DNA from 2 places in the Arthrobacter sp. AK01 genome. Region 2 is predicted to be linked to the other one. Evidence: riboswitches for the same ligand, from Rfam matches in the RefSeq annotation. Region 2 holds a riboswitch; the other holds the start of a gene.

Region 1 (7,276 bases), on a different contig from region 2:
ATTGGATCACTAGCTGTGACACCCATCATACACTCGAAGTTGCCTAATATGCATCACCTGTTTACAAATTTGTGATGAACCGAGGGGGTGAGATGCCGGTCACAGCAGGCGTAAAGATTCCATAAAAACCGGGGTCCCGGCGTCGAATGCGGCCATACGCTCCTAGCGGAAGCAGTACCGTGCTGCGCGAAAGGACAACGTGACCACCCTGACGAGGCCTCCGGCCGACCCGGCCAACCGGCCAAAGAATTCCTTCAAGCTCAAAGCATGGCTTTTGGAAGGAATGCCGGAAACCTCAGGAAAGCGGCAAGGCCCACACGGCCGCCCCACGGACTCGCATAAGCCCCAAGCCTGGTGGAAAGTCATGTGCCTCACCGGCCTGGACTACTTCTCCACCCTTGGGTACCAGCCGGCCATCGCCGCACTGGCCGCCGGCCTGCTGTCCCCGCTGGCCACCTTGCTCCTGGTGTTCGCAACCCTTGCCGGCGCACTGCCCGTGTATCGCCGCGTTGCGAAGGAAAGCCCGCGCGGCGAGGGCTCCATTGCCATGCTGGAACGACTACTGCCCCGATGGGGAGGCAAGCTCTTCGTCCTGGCCCTCCTCGGCTTCGCCGCCACGGACTTCATGATCACCATTACCCTTTCCGCCGCGGACGCCACAGCCCACCTCATCGAGAACCCCTTCGCTCCGCACTTCCTCGAAGGCCAGCAAGTGGTTATCACGTTGGCCTTGATAGCAGGCCTCGGCGTCGTCTTCCTCCGCGGCTTCAAGGAAGCCATCAACGTGGCAGTAGTCCTCGTGGCGGCATTCCTGGCGCTGAACCTGGTGGTGATTGCCGTATCCATGGCCCACCTCTTCACCGAGTCCGGCGTCATCACCGATTGGTGGACCGCCCTCACCACCTCCCACGGCGACCCGATCATGATGATCGCCCTGGCACTCCTGGTGTTCCCCCGCCTGGCACTGGGCCTCTCCGGATTCGAAACCGGCGTGGCTGTCATGCCCCAGATCAAGGGCCACGCTACAGACACCGAAGCCAAGCCCACAGGCCGGATCAAGGGCGCCCACAAGCTGCTCACCACCGCAGCCATCATCATGAGCTCATTCCTCATCACGTCCAGCTTCACCACCGTCATGCTGATCCCCGCCGCCGAATTCCAAGACGGCGGCAAGGCCGAGGGCCGCGCACTCGCCTACCTCGCCCACAAATTCCTCGGCGACGGCTTCGGAACTGTCTATGACGTCAGCACCATCGCCATCCTCTGGTTCGCCGGCGCTTCCGCCATGGCGGGACTGCTCAACCTGGTCCCGAGGTACCTGCCCCGCTACGGCATGGCGCCGGCGTGGGCCCGCGCCCTTCGTCCACTGGTGCTGGTGTTCACAGTCATCGCTTTCCTTGTCACCATCATCTTCAAGGCGGACGTCAACGCCCAGGGTGGCGCCTACGCCACAGGCGTGCTGGTCCTCATCACCTCGGCCTCCATAGCCGTGACCCTGTCCGCACGGCGAAAGAAGCAACGGGCCCAGGTCATCGGCTTCGGGCTGATCTCCCTCGTGTTCGTCTACACCACCGTGGTCAACTCGATCGAACGCCCCGACGGCTTGAAGATTGCGGCGCTCTTCATCCTGGGCATCATGGTCGTCAGCTTCATTTCCCGCATGAGGCGCGCCTTCGAACTCCGGGCCACCCACATCAAGATGGATGAGAAGGCCCTTGAATTCACGGCGAACGCTGCCGAAGGACCAGTGCGCATCATCGCCCACGAGCCCAAGCACCTCAGCGCAAGCCGCTACCGGGAGAAGCTCCAGCACGCCCAGCAGGCCAACCACCTTCCCGTTGACTGCGACGCCGTGTTCATCGAGGTCATCGTGGACGACAGCTCGGACTTCGAGCAGGAACTCCAGGTCGTAGGCAAGCAGCGGCACGGGTTCAAGATCCTGGAAGTGCACAGCAACAACGTGCCCAACACCGTAGCCGCAGTCCTGCTGCACATCCGCGACGTCACCGGGTTCATGCCGCACATCTACTTCCGCTGGACCGAGGGCAACCCGATCTCCAACCTCAGCAAGTTCCTGTTCTTCGGCGAAGGCGAGATCGCGCCTGTCACCCGTGAAGTGCTGAGGGAAGCCGAGCCGGACATCACCCGCCGGCCATGGGTGCACGTCGGCTAGCTGCCGCCCCCGCGCGTTGGCGCGAAACTAGCGGCTGGCCGCTGGAACCAGCACCCAGAGCACCTCGACGGTTTCGTCCGTGGGGTTGATCCAGGTATGCGGCTCGCGCCCCGGGAAGGAGAGGGTGTCCCCCTCTTCGAGGTCGTACTCCTCATTGGTCAGGATGAGCTTGATCCTGCCCTTGACCACGTGCAGGACGTCTACGTCGCAGTCCACGGCGTACAGCTCGTTTTCACCGCGGCCCCGGGGCTCGATGGTTGCTTGCAGGATCTGGAGCCGCCGCTCCGAGCGGGCGGTCAGTAAGCGCTCCACTATGCCCTGGCCACCCAGGGAGATGCGGGGACCGTCGTCGCGCTTGGTCAAGTGCGTCTCCGGGGCTGCGAACAAGTCCCCCACCGATACCGACAGGACCTGGCACAGGGTGACCAAGGAAGCGACCGACGGCGATGTCAGGTCGCGCTCCACACGGCTGAGGAAGCCCTTGGTCAGCCCGGTAGCGTCCGCCACTTGCTCGATGGTGAGGCGCTGCGCCTGCCGGGCTGCGCGGATTCTGGAACCGATGGCAACGGGAACATTGCTCGGTTCAACGGGTAGAGCCTTCATTCACGAACCTTTCAGGCCTGTCATGTGGCCCTGTCATTGGAGCAATAGTAGCCGGGAGACAGGCCAACAAGGCCAGAATCCGCGGAACCATGACCAAAGCATCTTGACTGTTACTCCGATCACAACATATCCTCATAGGCAACAAGTGTTGTCTGTGAGGCACACAACACATCCCCAATCTCCAATCATCAGCACAGAGACTTCGACGCTTCGCAGGAGTATCGTCGAAAACCCCAACCTCCGTGCATCAGCTCCAAGGACCTCTCATGGAATCTTCGGCTATTAACATCGCAATCGTGGTGGTGTACCTGCTCGCCATGCTGGCATTCGGCTGGTGGGGCAAGTCCCGCACCAAGAACAACAGCGACTTCCTGGTGGCCGGCCGCCGCCTGGGCCCCTTCCTTTACACCGGCACCATGGCCGCAGTGGTCCTCGGTGGCGCATCCACCGTGGGCGGCGTCGGCCTCGGCTACAAGTTCGGCATCTCCGGCATGTGGCTGGTTGTGGCAATCGGCTCGGGCGTGCTGCTGCTCAGCCTCCTGTTCGCAGGCACCATCCAGCGCCTGAAGATCTACACGGTCTCCCAGATGCTGAGCCTTCGCTACGGCAGCAAGGCCACGCAGACCTCCGGAATCGTGATGCTGGCGTACACGCTGATGCTGTGTGCCACGTCCACCGGCGCTTACGCCACCATCTTCGTGGTCCTCTTCGATTGGGAACGCTGGCTGGCCATCGCAGTTGGCGGCGCGATCGTGCTCGTCTACTCGACCATCGGCGGTATGTGGTCCATCACCCTGGCCGACCAGGTCCAGTTCATCATCAAGACCGTAGGCATCTTCTTCCTGATGCTCCCGTTCGTCATGAACGCAGCCGGCGGCATGGACGGCATCCGTGAGCGCCTCGACGCAAGCTTCTTCCAGATCGACGGCATTGGTGTCCAGACGATCATCACCTACTTCGTGGTGTACACGCTCGGCCTCCTGATCGGCCAGGACATCTGGCAGCGCGTCTTCACCGCCAAGACCCCCACCGTCGCACGCTGGGGCGGCGCCACCGCAGGTGTCTACTGCATCCTTTACGGCATCGCCGGGGCCCTGATCGGCCTGGCTGCCCGCGTAGCGCTCCCGGACATCGACGTCGCCAACCTCGGCAAGGACGTGGTTTACGCAGAGGTAGCAACGCACATCCTGCCTGTCGGCATCGGCGGCCTGGTCATGGCCGCAGCTGTTGCAGCAATGATGTCCACCGCATCCGGAGCCCTGATTGCCGCGGCAACGGTGGCACGTGCAGACGTCGTCCCGTTCGTGGCCAGCTGGTTCGGCAAGACCATCAACACTGATGACACGGAGAACCCCGAGCACGACGTCAAGGCCAACCGCTACTGGGTACTTGGCCTCGGTATCGTAGCCGTGCTGATTTCCATGGCTGCGCAGGACGTGGTTGTCGCCCTCACCATCGCCTACGACATCCTGGTAGGTGGCCTCCTGGTGGCAATCCTGGGCGGCCTGGTGTGGAAGCGCGGCACGGGCATCGCCGCCGCGTGGTCCATGGCAGTGGGCTCGGTGCTGACGCTTGTCCTGCTGATCTTCTTCGCCGTTGGAGTCATTCCCAGCGCTGACGGCGTCTACGCCAACGAGCCGATCTACTTCGGCCTCGCGGCTTCCTTCATCGCCTACGTAGTGATCTCGCTGCTCACCCCGCCCACGGATCCCGCGGTCCGCGAAGCATGGGACAAGCGCGTCGCAGGTGCTGTCTCGGAAGAGCTGCCGCCGGAGGCCCACCCGGTCAGCAGCCACAAGTAAAAGTGCACGGCAAGTAACAGAGCAACGTTCGACGGCGGCGCCACCCCTTTTCGGGGAGGCGTCGCCGTTGTTTCGTCCCCTGGAAGAACGCCCGGTGGGGTAGGGTTGTCCCAGCTTCAAGAGATGTGGTGCCAAGCTCCGACTGGCCACACACCAACCCCATGTTCACGGGTGGTTCGGATGAGGAAGCGGCCCGTCCCGGACCAGAGACAACCGAGCGGGCAAGAGCACTCCACTGAGGAGCAGTCCCTTGCCGTACCAAGGCGATACCACCCAGGCATCCACGCCGGCCGCAAGTGCGCCGGCCACAGGAACCCCTGCCAAAACCGCAGCCCGCACGGTCACGGTGATTCCCGCCGTCGACCTTTTCCTGGGCACGGTGACCATCATCTCCAACGCCGGTACGGCGCGGTTTGGGCATCCCGAACCGCACTTGATCACCCGGGCCCTGACGCAGGCTGTCCGGCCGACGCAATGGTGTGCGGCCTCAAGGACCCTGACGGTGACCGTTGCTGCCGCCGGAAAGCGCGAGGGCGTGCAGCGGCACTTCCCTCTCTGCCCGTGGGAGCAGGCCTAGTTCCCTTCGTCCTCCTCGCGGAAGTCCTCGGTTTCATCGATCGGGACGACGCGTTCGTCGTCCTCCGGGGCGTCCACCTCTTCCACCCAGGCTTCGTCCACTTCCTGATCCTCGGCGTAGTCATAGGCTGGGTCCGACTCGATGGTCGCCCGCGGGTGGCTGGCGTGTGATTCGGTGGTGTCCATAATGCAACCTCCGTCTCGTGGGCCGGTCAAAGCCCGGTAACCGGAAAACGGGGAGCTCCCCGCTCCTGTCCTTCCATCTGAGCACCGCCTCAGTCGAGGGTCAAGGGTGCCCGGAATTACGGTGCGCCGAACATTCCAGTTGAGGAATACCAGCCAAAAATCCCCGCCAATAAGCGGTAGTGTGGGGCGTGCAATGGGGCCGAAACCACCCCACCCAGCACAGGAGAGAAAGTGCAACAGCACCAGGAATCCCCCGGTTCGTCGAGCCCGGCTCCGGACCCCGCCACCGAAAACACGGCCCCCGAAACAACGGCCGTCGCCAGCGTAGCCTCGAAAAATGATGCATCCCCGTCGTCCTCGGACATCCGCCGCTGGCGTCAGTATCTGGCCGATGAGCGCGCCGAGGCTGCCGTCTATCGCGAACTCGCCCAGAGGCGCGACGGCGAAGAACGCCAAATCCTCCTGGCCCTGGCCGAAGCCGAAGGGCGTCACGAGGCCCACTGGCTCAAGCTCCTGGGCGAGCACGCCGGAATGCCCAAGGCCGCCTCAACCCGCAGCCAGTTCCTGGGCTTCCTGGCCCGCAACTTCGGGTCGGTCTTTGTACTGGCCCTGGCCCAACGAGCCGAAGGCCGCTCCCCCTACGGCACCGAACCGGCGGCAACAGCAGCCATGGTGGCCGATGAGCAGATCCACGAAGAAGTGGTCCGGGGCCTGGCCACGCGTGGACGCAACAGGCTCTCCGGCACTTTCCGCGCTGCTGTCTTCGGCGCAAACGATGGCTTGGTCAGCAACCTTTCGCTGGTCATGGGCATGGCCGCAACCGGCGTGCCCAGCCCTGTCGTGCTGATGAGCGGCGTCGCAGGCCTGTTGGCCGGGGCGTTGTCCATGGGCGCCGGCGAGTACGTTTCCGTGCGCTCCCAGCGGGAATTGCTTAACGCCACGTTGCCCACTCAGGCCACGCTCACAGCAGCACCTTCGTTGGACATCGAGCACAACGAGCTGGTTCTTGTGTACTTGGCTCGGGGCATGACCCACGAAGCCGCCGAACACCGCGCCGCCGAACGCATGGGCGTCTTCAGCTGCGACTGCGACCCCAGCCTCTCCCTGCAGCCAGAGAAGCCGGCCACCGATGAGCACGAATCCGTCGGTTCGGCGTGGGGCGCCGCGTTGTCCAGCTTCTGCTTCTTCGCCTCGGGCGCCATCGTGCCCATCCTGCCGTTCATTTTCGGCATGACGGGTGTGGCTGCTTTGCTGGTAGCCGGCGTGCTGGTGGGCATCGCGCTCCTGGCGACCGGCGCCGTCGTGGGCTTGCTGTCCGGAACGTCGCCGCTGAGCCGCGGGTTGCGGCAACTCGCCATTGGTCTTGGAGCAGCGGCTGCCACCTATGGGCTGGGCCTGGTGTTCGGCGCAACGATCGTCTAAGTTTGGACGCCTCCCTCCGCAGCCCGTAATGTTGGTTCGTCCTCCGCGCTGCCCCGCGTGACCAGGGCGTGAGGAATGGAGAACCGTGGACTCGGAGCGGGAAACGCGTGCGCCAAAGCACCGACGTGCGGCAACTGCCTGGCGGGTCCTTCGCGGCCTCGTCATGGCCGGCATCGCCGCAGTGGTGGCCGTCCTGGTGAGCGGATTCCTGCACGGAGACCCCCGCATCACCGCACTTTTCCCCGGGGTCAGCGTCCCCGGCGCCCCGCAAAGCGGACAAAGCCAAACAAAACCTGCCCGTGCCGCCGACGCCCCGCCGCCGGGCGTTGACGAGGCGGACGCCCCTCTCGCCTCACCGCCGGCGCCCGGGACAGCGAACGATTCGTTCAAGTTCCTGGCCACCAACGACGACGGCACTCCCGTTGGCTATTCACCGTGCCGGCCGCTGCACTACGTAGTGAACAACGCCTCCGCGCCGGAAGGCTCCGATGCGTTGCTGGAGGCTGCGATCGCC
Region 2 (7,276 bases):
CCGTAGTGAACGGTGGCCGTTCCATTCATGGCTTGTTGGAAGCTCATGAAGAATCCGGCAGCAAGTGGCAGCAGGACGGGCAACACGAGGGAGGCGATATCGGCGTCGCCGCCGAACCGGGGCGAAACTGCCCAGGCGACGGCGGCAACGGTCAGGACGCTGCCCAGGACCCGCACTCCCGTGATGGCACGTTTCCCTCCCGGTCCGATGCCCATCCGGTCCACCAGCAATCCGCTCAATGTCTGCCCCGTCACCGCGGCAACAGTGAAGAGCGCTACCCCCAGCAGGGCGACGGTGAACGACTGGGCAAATACGAACAATGCACCGATGGCACCGGCCATGACATAGAAGCGTGGAAAGCTGCGGTTCCGGACGGCGGGGATAATGCGCTGGAGGCCGGCCCTGCCTTTGGGTGTTGCAAAGGAAATTGCACTGATGAGCAGGAGGCCTGTGGTGAAGCTCACCACGGCGGCGGCAATGCCGTCCTCGAGCCTGGCGCCAAGTGCCCCGTTGATCCTTCCTTGGAGCGGGATGACCAAGCCTGTTGCGACTGCAATGGGGAGGCCAAGGGCGAGCGGAAGGACAGGACGGGGAGAAGGCTGCGGCACCGTCCCCACACTACTTCAGGCATCATTACTGTATGAGCAATCCGGAAATCGAAGAGATCCCCATCCGCGACGACATGATCCGCCTTGGCCAACTGCTGAAGCTTGCCAATCTCGTGGAAGACGGTGTCGAAGCCACGGAGCTCATCAAGAACGGCTTGGTCAAAGTCAACGACGAGATCGATGACCGCCGTGGCCGCCAACTCCACGTGGGCGATACCGTGACCGTCAACGGCCAGACTGTGCGGATCACCGCCGCCTGACGCACCGGGATTTTGTACAGATAACGCCCTCAAGAACGGCTCTTGGGGGCGTTATCTGTACAAAAACTCAATCGGTGAGGACTTTGTGGGTCAGGAATTCACCCACGTGCCCAATCTCCTGCTGGTTGATGCCGTGCCACATCCCGGTGTAGAGCACCTTGGTGAGGTCTACGTGCTTTCGCACCCAGCCCATGGTGTATTCGATCTTGTCCTGGGTAATGACCGGATCCTGCTGGTCCCGGCCCCAGAACATGGGCATCGAGCCATCCAGTTCGTGGTCCCGGAAGGCGGCGTCAGCGCCGGCGTCGATCACAAAACCTGAAAGTCCGACGACGGCAGCAAAGTCCGCGGGACGGTAGCGGACCATGGTGGTAGCCATCGCCATGCCCATGGAGAAGCCAAGCAAGGTCACCGATGAGTGGTTGGCTTTGACCGTGTCCAGCCACCCCAGCGCGTATTCCGCGGCAAGCTTCACGGCGTCCAGCGAGTAGTCGATGGACGCTGTGAGGGGGAACCACGTGAAGCCCGGCCCCATGGGCATCGGCGCCCGGAGTGCCGCCACCACGAAGCCGTCAGGCAACAGCCCGGCCAGGCTGAAGAGGTCCTCCTCGTTGGAACCGTAGCCGTGCAGCAGGACCAGGAGTGGCTTGCCGGCACGCTCGGCTTCGTCGTGGGACCACAGGACAACGGGCGCGGGGAATGCGGGGGCTTCAGTCATGGTTCCATTCTTACAGTTACCCGGAAGTAACAACCTACGGTGGCGTAGGTTGTCAGTGACGAGGCAGGATATGAGCGTGAGTGAGAACAATCCTTTGTTGAAGCCGGGCGAACCTGTTCAAAAACACCCTTGGAGCCGTTACGTGGCCCTGGGTGATTCGTTCACTGAAGGGATCGGCGATCCCGAACCCGCGAACCCCGGCGGCTACCGCGGCTGGGCCGATCGCGTCGCTGAGGAGCTTGGCCGGGGGCACGGGGATTTCGCGTATGCCAACCTCGCCATCAGGGGCCGGCTCCTGCAGCAGATTCTGGACGAACAGGTTGGTCCCTGCCTGGAGTTGCAGCCGGACCTGGTGTCCATCTCGGCCGGCGGCAACGATCTCATCCGGCCTGGCGGCGACCCCGATCTGCTGGCTGAAAAACTCGACGTCGCGGTGGGCGAGCTGAGCTCCGGCGGCGCCACTGTGGTGTTGTTCAACGGCCCGGACACGGCCGCCTCCGTCCCGGGACGCATTCGCGGCAAGGTGGCTATCTACAACGAGAACCTCCGTACCGTAGCGGCACGCCACGACGCCGTGGTGGCCGACATGTGGTCGCTACGGCAGTTGGCTGATCTGCAAATGTGGGATGTCGACCGCCTGCATTTCTCCCCGTTGGGCCACCACACCATCGCAACCATGGTCCTGGAGGCACTGAACGTAGAACATACACTCGAGCCCCTGATGCCCAAACCATTACCCCCACGTACATGGCGCGAGGCCCGCTCTTCCGACCTCGTCTGGGCGCGCGAGTACTTCGTCCCATGGGTCATCCGAAGGCTGCGACACCAATCTTCAGGCGACGGCATCAGTCCAAAGCGTCCGACGCCGGGACCCGTCTTTGGTTCCAGCGGCACCCTCTTGCCGCGCCGTTAGGGTGACGGCAATGCTTGTCGAGGACCGCAGTGACGGCTGACGAGACCCGCATGGCGGAGAATGTTCGGCGACTGCGCCTGCGAAGGCAACAGTTACGGGCTCCGCTTGCCCGGAATGCCGGAGAGGTGGTCCGCAACCTCTTGGCCGTCCAGTCGCAGGAGTTCCCCTACGCGCGATGGTCGCTGGCACAAAGGACGGCCGGCAGCACCTCCACCGAGGTGGAGCAGGCTGTAGCAGACGGAACGATCCTGCGGACGCATATCCTCCGGCCCACCTGGCATTTTGTGCACCGGGACGATCTCGGCTGGTTGATGGGGCTCTCGGCGGATCGGCTTCATCAGGGAAACAAGGGCATGTACCGCCAGACGGGTGTGGATGAGGAATCAGCGGCATTGAGTGGCCGTATCCTCGGTGAGGCCGTGGCGGACGGCGCCCATAAGACCCGCGAAGAGTTGGCTGAAGTACTGGGGCAAGCCGGCTTCCCCAGCAAGGGACTGGGGTTTATCTACCATCTGATGCACGCGGAAATCAGCTGCACCCTGGTGAGCGGCGCCCCCGTCCGCTCCGCCGGTGGCGCCCTGAAACAGACGTATGCACTGTTCCAGGAACGAGTGCCGGGTTTCGTTGGTACGTCCTCACTGACCGGGGACGCCCGCGAGCGCGCCTTGGGGCAACTGGCACTGAGGTACTTCAGCAGCCGCGGGCCGGCCACCATCAAAGACTGTTCCGTGTGGTCCGGTCTGACCATGAAAGATGTGAAGCTGGGCCTGCACGTGGCTGACGACCTGTCTCCCGGCAGCCTCGCGTCGGTGTCCTTTGACGGTCTCGGTTTTTACCTGGCCGCAGAGGAGGCGGAGGCCCTCTCGAGCGGTAGCGATTCTTCGCCTGCCGGGGAGTCCGGGCTCCCCCGCGTCGACCTCATTCAGTGTTACGACGAATACGTCATGGGCTACTCGCAGTCCCGGCATTACCTGGGCGGGACTGCTCCATATTTCCCCGAGGACAACGGACCCCTGCACGTGGTCCTGCTGAACGGCAGACTGGCCGGTTGGTGGCGTCATGGCTTCTCCGGCGGGGCTTGTGAGTTGGACGTGCGCATGAACCGGCCGGCAACGCCGGAGCAGCAGGCCGCACTTGAGGCCGAGGCGGAGCGCTATGGCCGGTTCCTGGGAATGGACACCAAGCTGGTGTGACGTCGCCGAGTCGATTTCAGCAGCAGGGCTAAGCTGGGAGAAGACCTAGGAGGCCTGCACTGTGAACAATCTGATCTTCTGGATCATCGTCTGCTCGTGGCTGATCCCACTCGGGATCCGTATGTACAACCGCTCCCGGGCGCGCCGGATCCAGCATGGCGACTTCCGCGGCCCCGGGTACCCGCAGCAGAACCTGCCGGGTCCGGGCTATCCCCCACAGAACTTCCCGCAACAGAACTACCCCGGCTACCCATCCGAGCCGGCCGTCGTCCGCCCCGCGGATGCGCCACCGCAGGCCGGGCCGCCGTCGAGCCCTTCATCCCCTGCGCCGTTCCCGGCATCCAGCGGCTCCGAGCCGCAGGGCTACCGGGCACGGAAGCTGTCAGAACTGGACGCGAAGTTCAGCAACGGCGAGATCGCCATGGAGGACTACATGAAGCAGCGCGCCGACATCATGAACGGCTAAGCCGTTTGATGCGTCCGGAGGCTTAGGCGAAGAACGCCTGGCGAAGTTGGCTTGAAAGCTGCCCGATTTCGGTGAGGAACCCGTCGTGGCCAATGGGTGCCTCAATGACCTGTACCGGCACGTCGGCCGGGAGCGCAGCAGCCAATTCACGCGATTGCGCCGGGAAGTAGAGCCTGTCGCTGTCTACTGCCGCTACGAAAAACTCAGCTGTGGTCCGCGACAACGACGCTTCCAGCGAGCCGCGGCCACGCGTGACGTCATGGGACATCAGGGCCTCGGTGATGGCGATATAGCTGTTGGCATCAAAACGGCGCACCAGCTTTGTCCCTTGGTGGTCCAAATAGCTTTCCACCTGGTAGCGGCCACGCTCCCCCAACACCGCGGCAGCAAGCGGTGTCTCCTGGTGCTGGGCTTGCCGGCCAAAGCGGAAATCCAGCTCCAGTGCCGAGCGGTAGGTGATGTGGGCGATGCGCCGGGCCAGCGCCAGACCGTGCTCGGGCGCAGAGCCGCCGTAGTAGTCGCCGTTGTTGAAGTTCGGGTCCTGCCTGATCGCCAAAGTCTGGGCTTGCGCAAAGGCAATCTGCTCGGCCGTGCTGTAGGCGCCCACCGAGATGACGGCGCAGCGTTTGACGCGGTCCGGGAATGTCACGGCCCACTCGAGTGCCCGGGCGCCGCCCATCGAACCGCCCAACACAGCATGCCAGGCATCGATACCCAGGGCATCAGCCAGTCGCGCTTCGGCCTCCGTGCTGTCGCGCAGGGTGATCAAGGGGAAACGTGAGCCCCAGGGCTTGCCGTCCGGCGCTTCCGACGATGGTCCGGTACTCCCATAGCAGCCACCCACGATGTTGATGGAGATGACGAAGAACTTGTTGGTGTCGATGGTGGCACCAGGCCCCACCAGCTGCTCCCACCAGCCTTCTTCGTCAGTGGCTCCACGGGCGACATGCGTGCTGCCCGTGAGCGCATGCTCGATGAGCACGGCGTTGGACGCGTCCGCGTTCAACCGGCCCCAGGTTTCATACGCCAGGACAACGTCCGGAAGGAGTCCGCCGGCTTCAAGTTCCAGCGGTCCGATCCCGGCATACTTGACGGTTCCGTCTTCTTCTCCGGATTTTGGAAGGGCTGTAGCAGTAATGGTCATTCCTTTGACACCTATCCTCGCGCTTGCCCGTCGCCTTGCGTGCGAACAGGCCAGGTCTTCACCCGGGGCACCCCACCGCGGAGGAGGGTTGCCGGCCAGCAAGCCGGGGCTGTGTGCTGGCACTCATGACCTAATACGAAGAGTCTAGGAAATGCAGGGCGGTTCTGGCGAAGAATGTGACAACAGTGTGACGGTTTGGGCCAGCTTCATTCACGAAGAAGCACCCGGAAGTGCCGCCCGGCGAATAATCGTCGGCGCGGGCGGCGTTCCCGGCGGAGGTGATGAGCTCGGGCGTCAGGCGCCCTTGGCAGCCCTGAATCCGGCTTCGAGGTCGGCGATGATGTCATCGACGTGCTCAATGCCTACGGACAAGCGGACCAGGCCGGGATTGACGCCGGCAGCGACCTGCTGTTCCACCGTCAGCTGGCTGTGAGTGGTGGACGCCGGGTGGATGACCAGGGAACGGACGTCGCCAATGTTGGCGACATGGGAGTGCAGTTCCAATCCGTCCACGAAGCGCTTGCCGGCGTCCACGCCGCCCTTGATGTTGAAGGCAACAATTGCGCCGGTGCCCTTGGGGCCATACTTTCGGCCGCGGTCGTACCACGGGCTGGACGGCAGGCCCGCATAGGCCACCGATTCGACGTCGTCGTGGCTTTCAAGCCACTGGGCAACCTTGGTGGCGTTCGCTACGTGGCGTTCCACGCGCAGGCTCAACGTCTCCAGGCCCTGGGCAATGAGGAAGGCATTGAACGGGGACACAGCCGAGCCAAGGTCGCGAAGCAACTGGACGCGGGCCTTCAGGATGTAGGAAAGGTTGGCACCCAGCGCGCCGTCCTTGCCCAAGTCCCGGGCGTAGACGAGTCCGTTGTAGCTCGGGTCCGGCGTGTTGAAGCCAGGGAAACGCTCCGGGTCCTTGCCGAAGTCGAAGTTGCCGGAGTCCACGATCACTCCGGCGATTGCGGAGCCATGGCCACCCAGGTACTTGGTTGCGGAATGGACCACGATGTCCGCGCCCCACTCGATGGGTCGGATGAGGTACGGCGTGGACAGGGTGTTGTCGACGATCAGGGGCACACCGGCCTCATGTGCCGTACGGGCGATGCCTTCGATATCCAGCACATCCTGGCGGGGGTTGGAAACCACTTCGCCGAAGAACAGCTTGGTGTTCGGCTGGACAGCGTCACGCCATTGGTCCAGGTTGTCAGGATCCTCGACGAACGTGACCGAGATGCCAAACTTCTTCAGCGTGTGCGCCAGCAGGTTGTAGGTACCGCCATACAGGCTGGGGCTCGCTACGATGTGGTCCCCGGCCTCGGCGATATTCAGGATGGCGAATGTCTCGGCAGCCTGGCCGGAGCTGAGCAAGAGTGCACCCAGTCCGCCTTCAAGGCTCGCAACCCGCTGCTCCACGGCATCCTGCGTCGGGTTGCCGATCCGGGTATAGATGGGTGCGAGTTCGGCCAGGGCAAAGCGGTTGGCAGCACTTTCGGCGCTGGGGAACACGAAGGACGTGGTCTGGTAGATCGGCAGCGACCGCGCGCCTGTGGCGGAGTCGGGCTCCTGGCCTGCGTGGATCTGGCGGGTTTCGAAAGACCATCCTTGGGACATGGAGTTCTCCTCTTCATAACGCATGGGTTTGGCGGGAATGTGGTGCGGTGTGAGCTGGGGCCAGTCTAGGAACTGTCCGGAGGCTAGGACAGCTTTGTGACGCCGGTGGAATCTTTCGGTCTTTTCGCGTCCCTCCATGACGCCCACCGTCACGGTTTATACACATCCCACCTTAGTTAGGCTTGACTTAGCTGAGACCCCGATCACAAAGTGCCAAGATGAAGCCATGCGCATGGATCACGTCTCTTACGCCTGTGAACGAGATGGCCTTTTGGCCACTACCGAACGAATTTCCGCGGCATTGGGAGTGGACGCTGTCCGGGGCGGAGTGCACCCGCGCTTCGGTACCCGGAACATGATCAT

The links. A riboswitch is a leader RNA that binds a small molecule or an ion and turns the genes downstream of it on or off. The one in region 2 is predicted to bind S-adenosylmethionine.
Region 1: another riboswitch for S-adenosylmethionine. It lies ahead of LN996_RS18075 (hypothetical protein); the one in region 2 lies ahead of LN996_RS14320 (homoserine O-acetyltransferase).

Annotation. Positions count from the first base shown of each region.
Region 1 is NZ_JAJOHP010000059.1:9,103-16,378, forward strand. Features, by position in the region: gene LN996_RS18060 (amino acid transporter) at 200-2,173, shown strand; gene LN996_RS18065 (helix-turn-helix domain-containing protein) at 2,201-2,776, opposite strand; gene LN996_RS18070 (sodium:solute symporter) at 3,043-4,578, shown strand; SAM riboswitch class IV at 4,693-4,812, shown strand; gene LN996_RS18075 (hypothetical protein) at 4,829-5,155, shown strand; gene LN996_RS18080 (hypothetical protein) at 5,152-5,340, opposite strand; gene LN996_RS18085 (VIT1/CCC1 transporter family protein) at 5,572-6,762, shown strand; gene LN996_RS18090 (matrixin family metalloprotease) at 6,848-7,276, shown strand, end outside.
Region 2 is NZ_JAJOHP010000038.1:19,042-26,317, reverse strand. Features, by position in the region: gene LN996_RS14350 (DMT family transporter) at 1-617, opposite strand, end outside; gene LN996_RS14345 (RNA-binding S4 domain-containing protein) at 641-868, shown strand; gene LN996_RS14340 (alpha/beta hydrolase) at 936-1,586, opposite strand; gene LN996_RS14335 (SGNH/GDSL hydrolase family protein) at 1,657-2,499, shown strand; gene LN996_RS14330 (winged helix DNA-binding domain-containing protein) at 2,550-3,692, shown strand; gene LN996_RS14325 (DUF2076 domain-containing protein) at 3,754-4,158, shown strand; gene LN996_RS14320 (homoserine O-acetyltransferase) at 4,181-5,302, opposite strand; SAM riboswitch class IV at 5,317-5,433, opposite strand; gene LN996_RS14315 (bifunctional o-acetylhomoserine/o-acetylserine sulfhydrylase) at 5,597-6,937, opposite strand; gene LN996_RS14310 (VOC family protein) at 7,140-7,276, shown strand, end outside.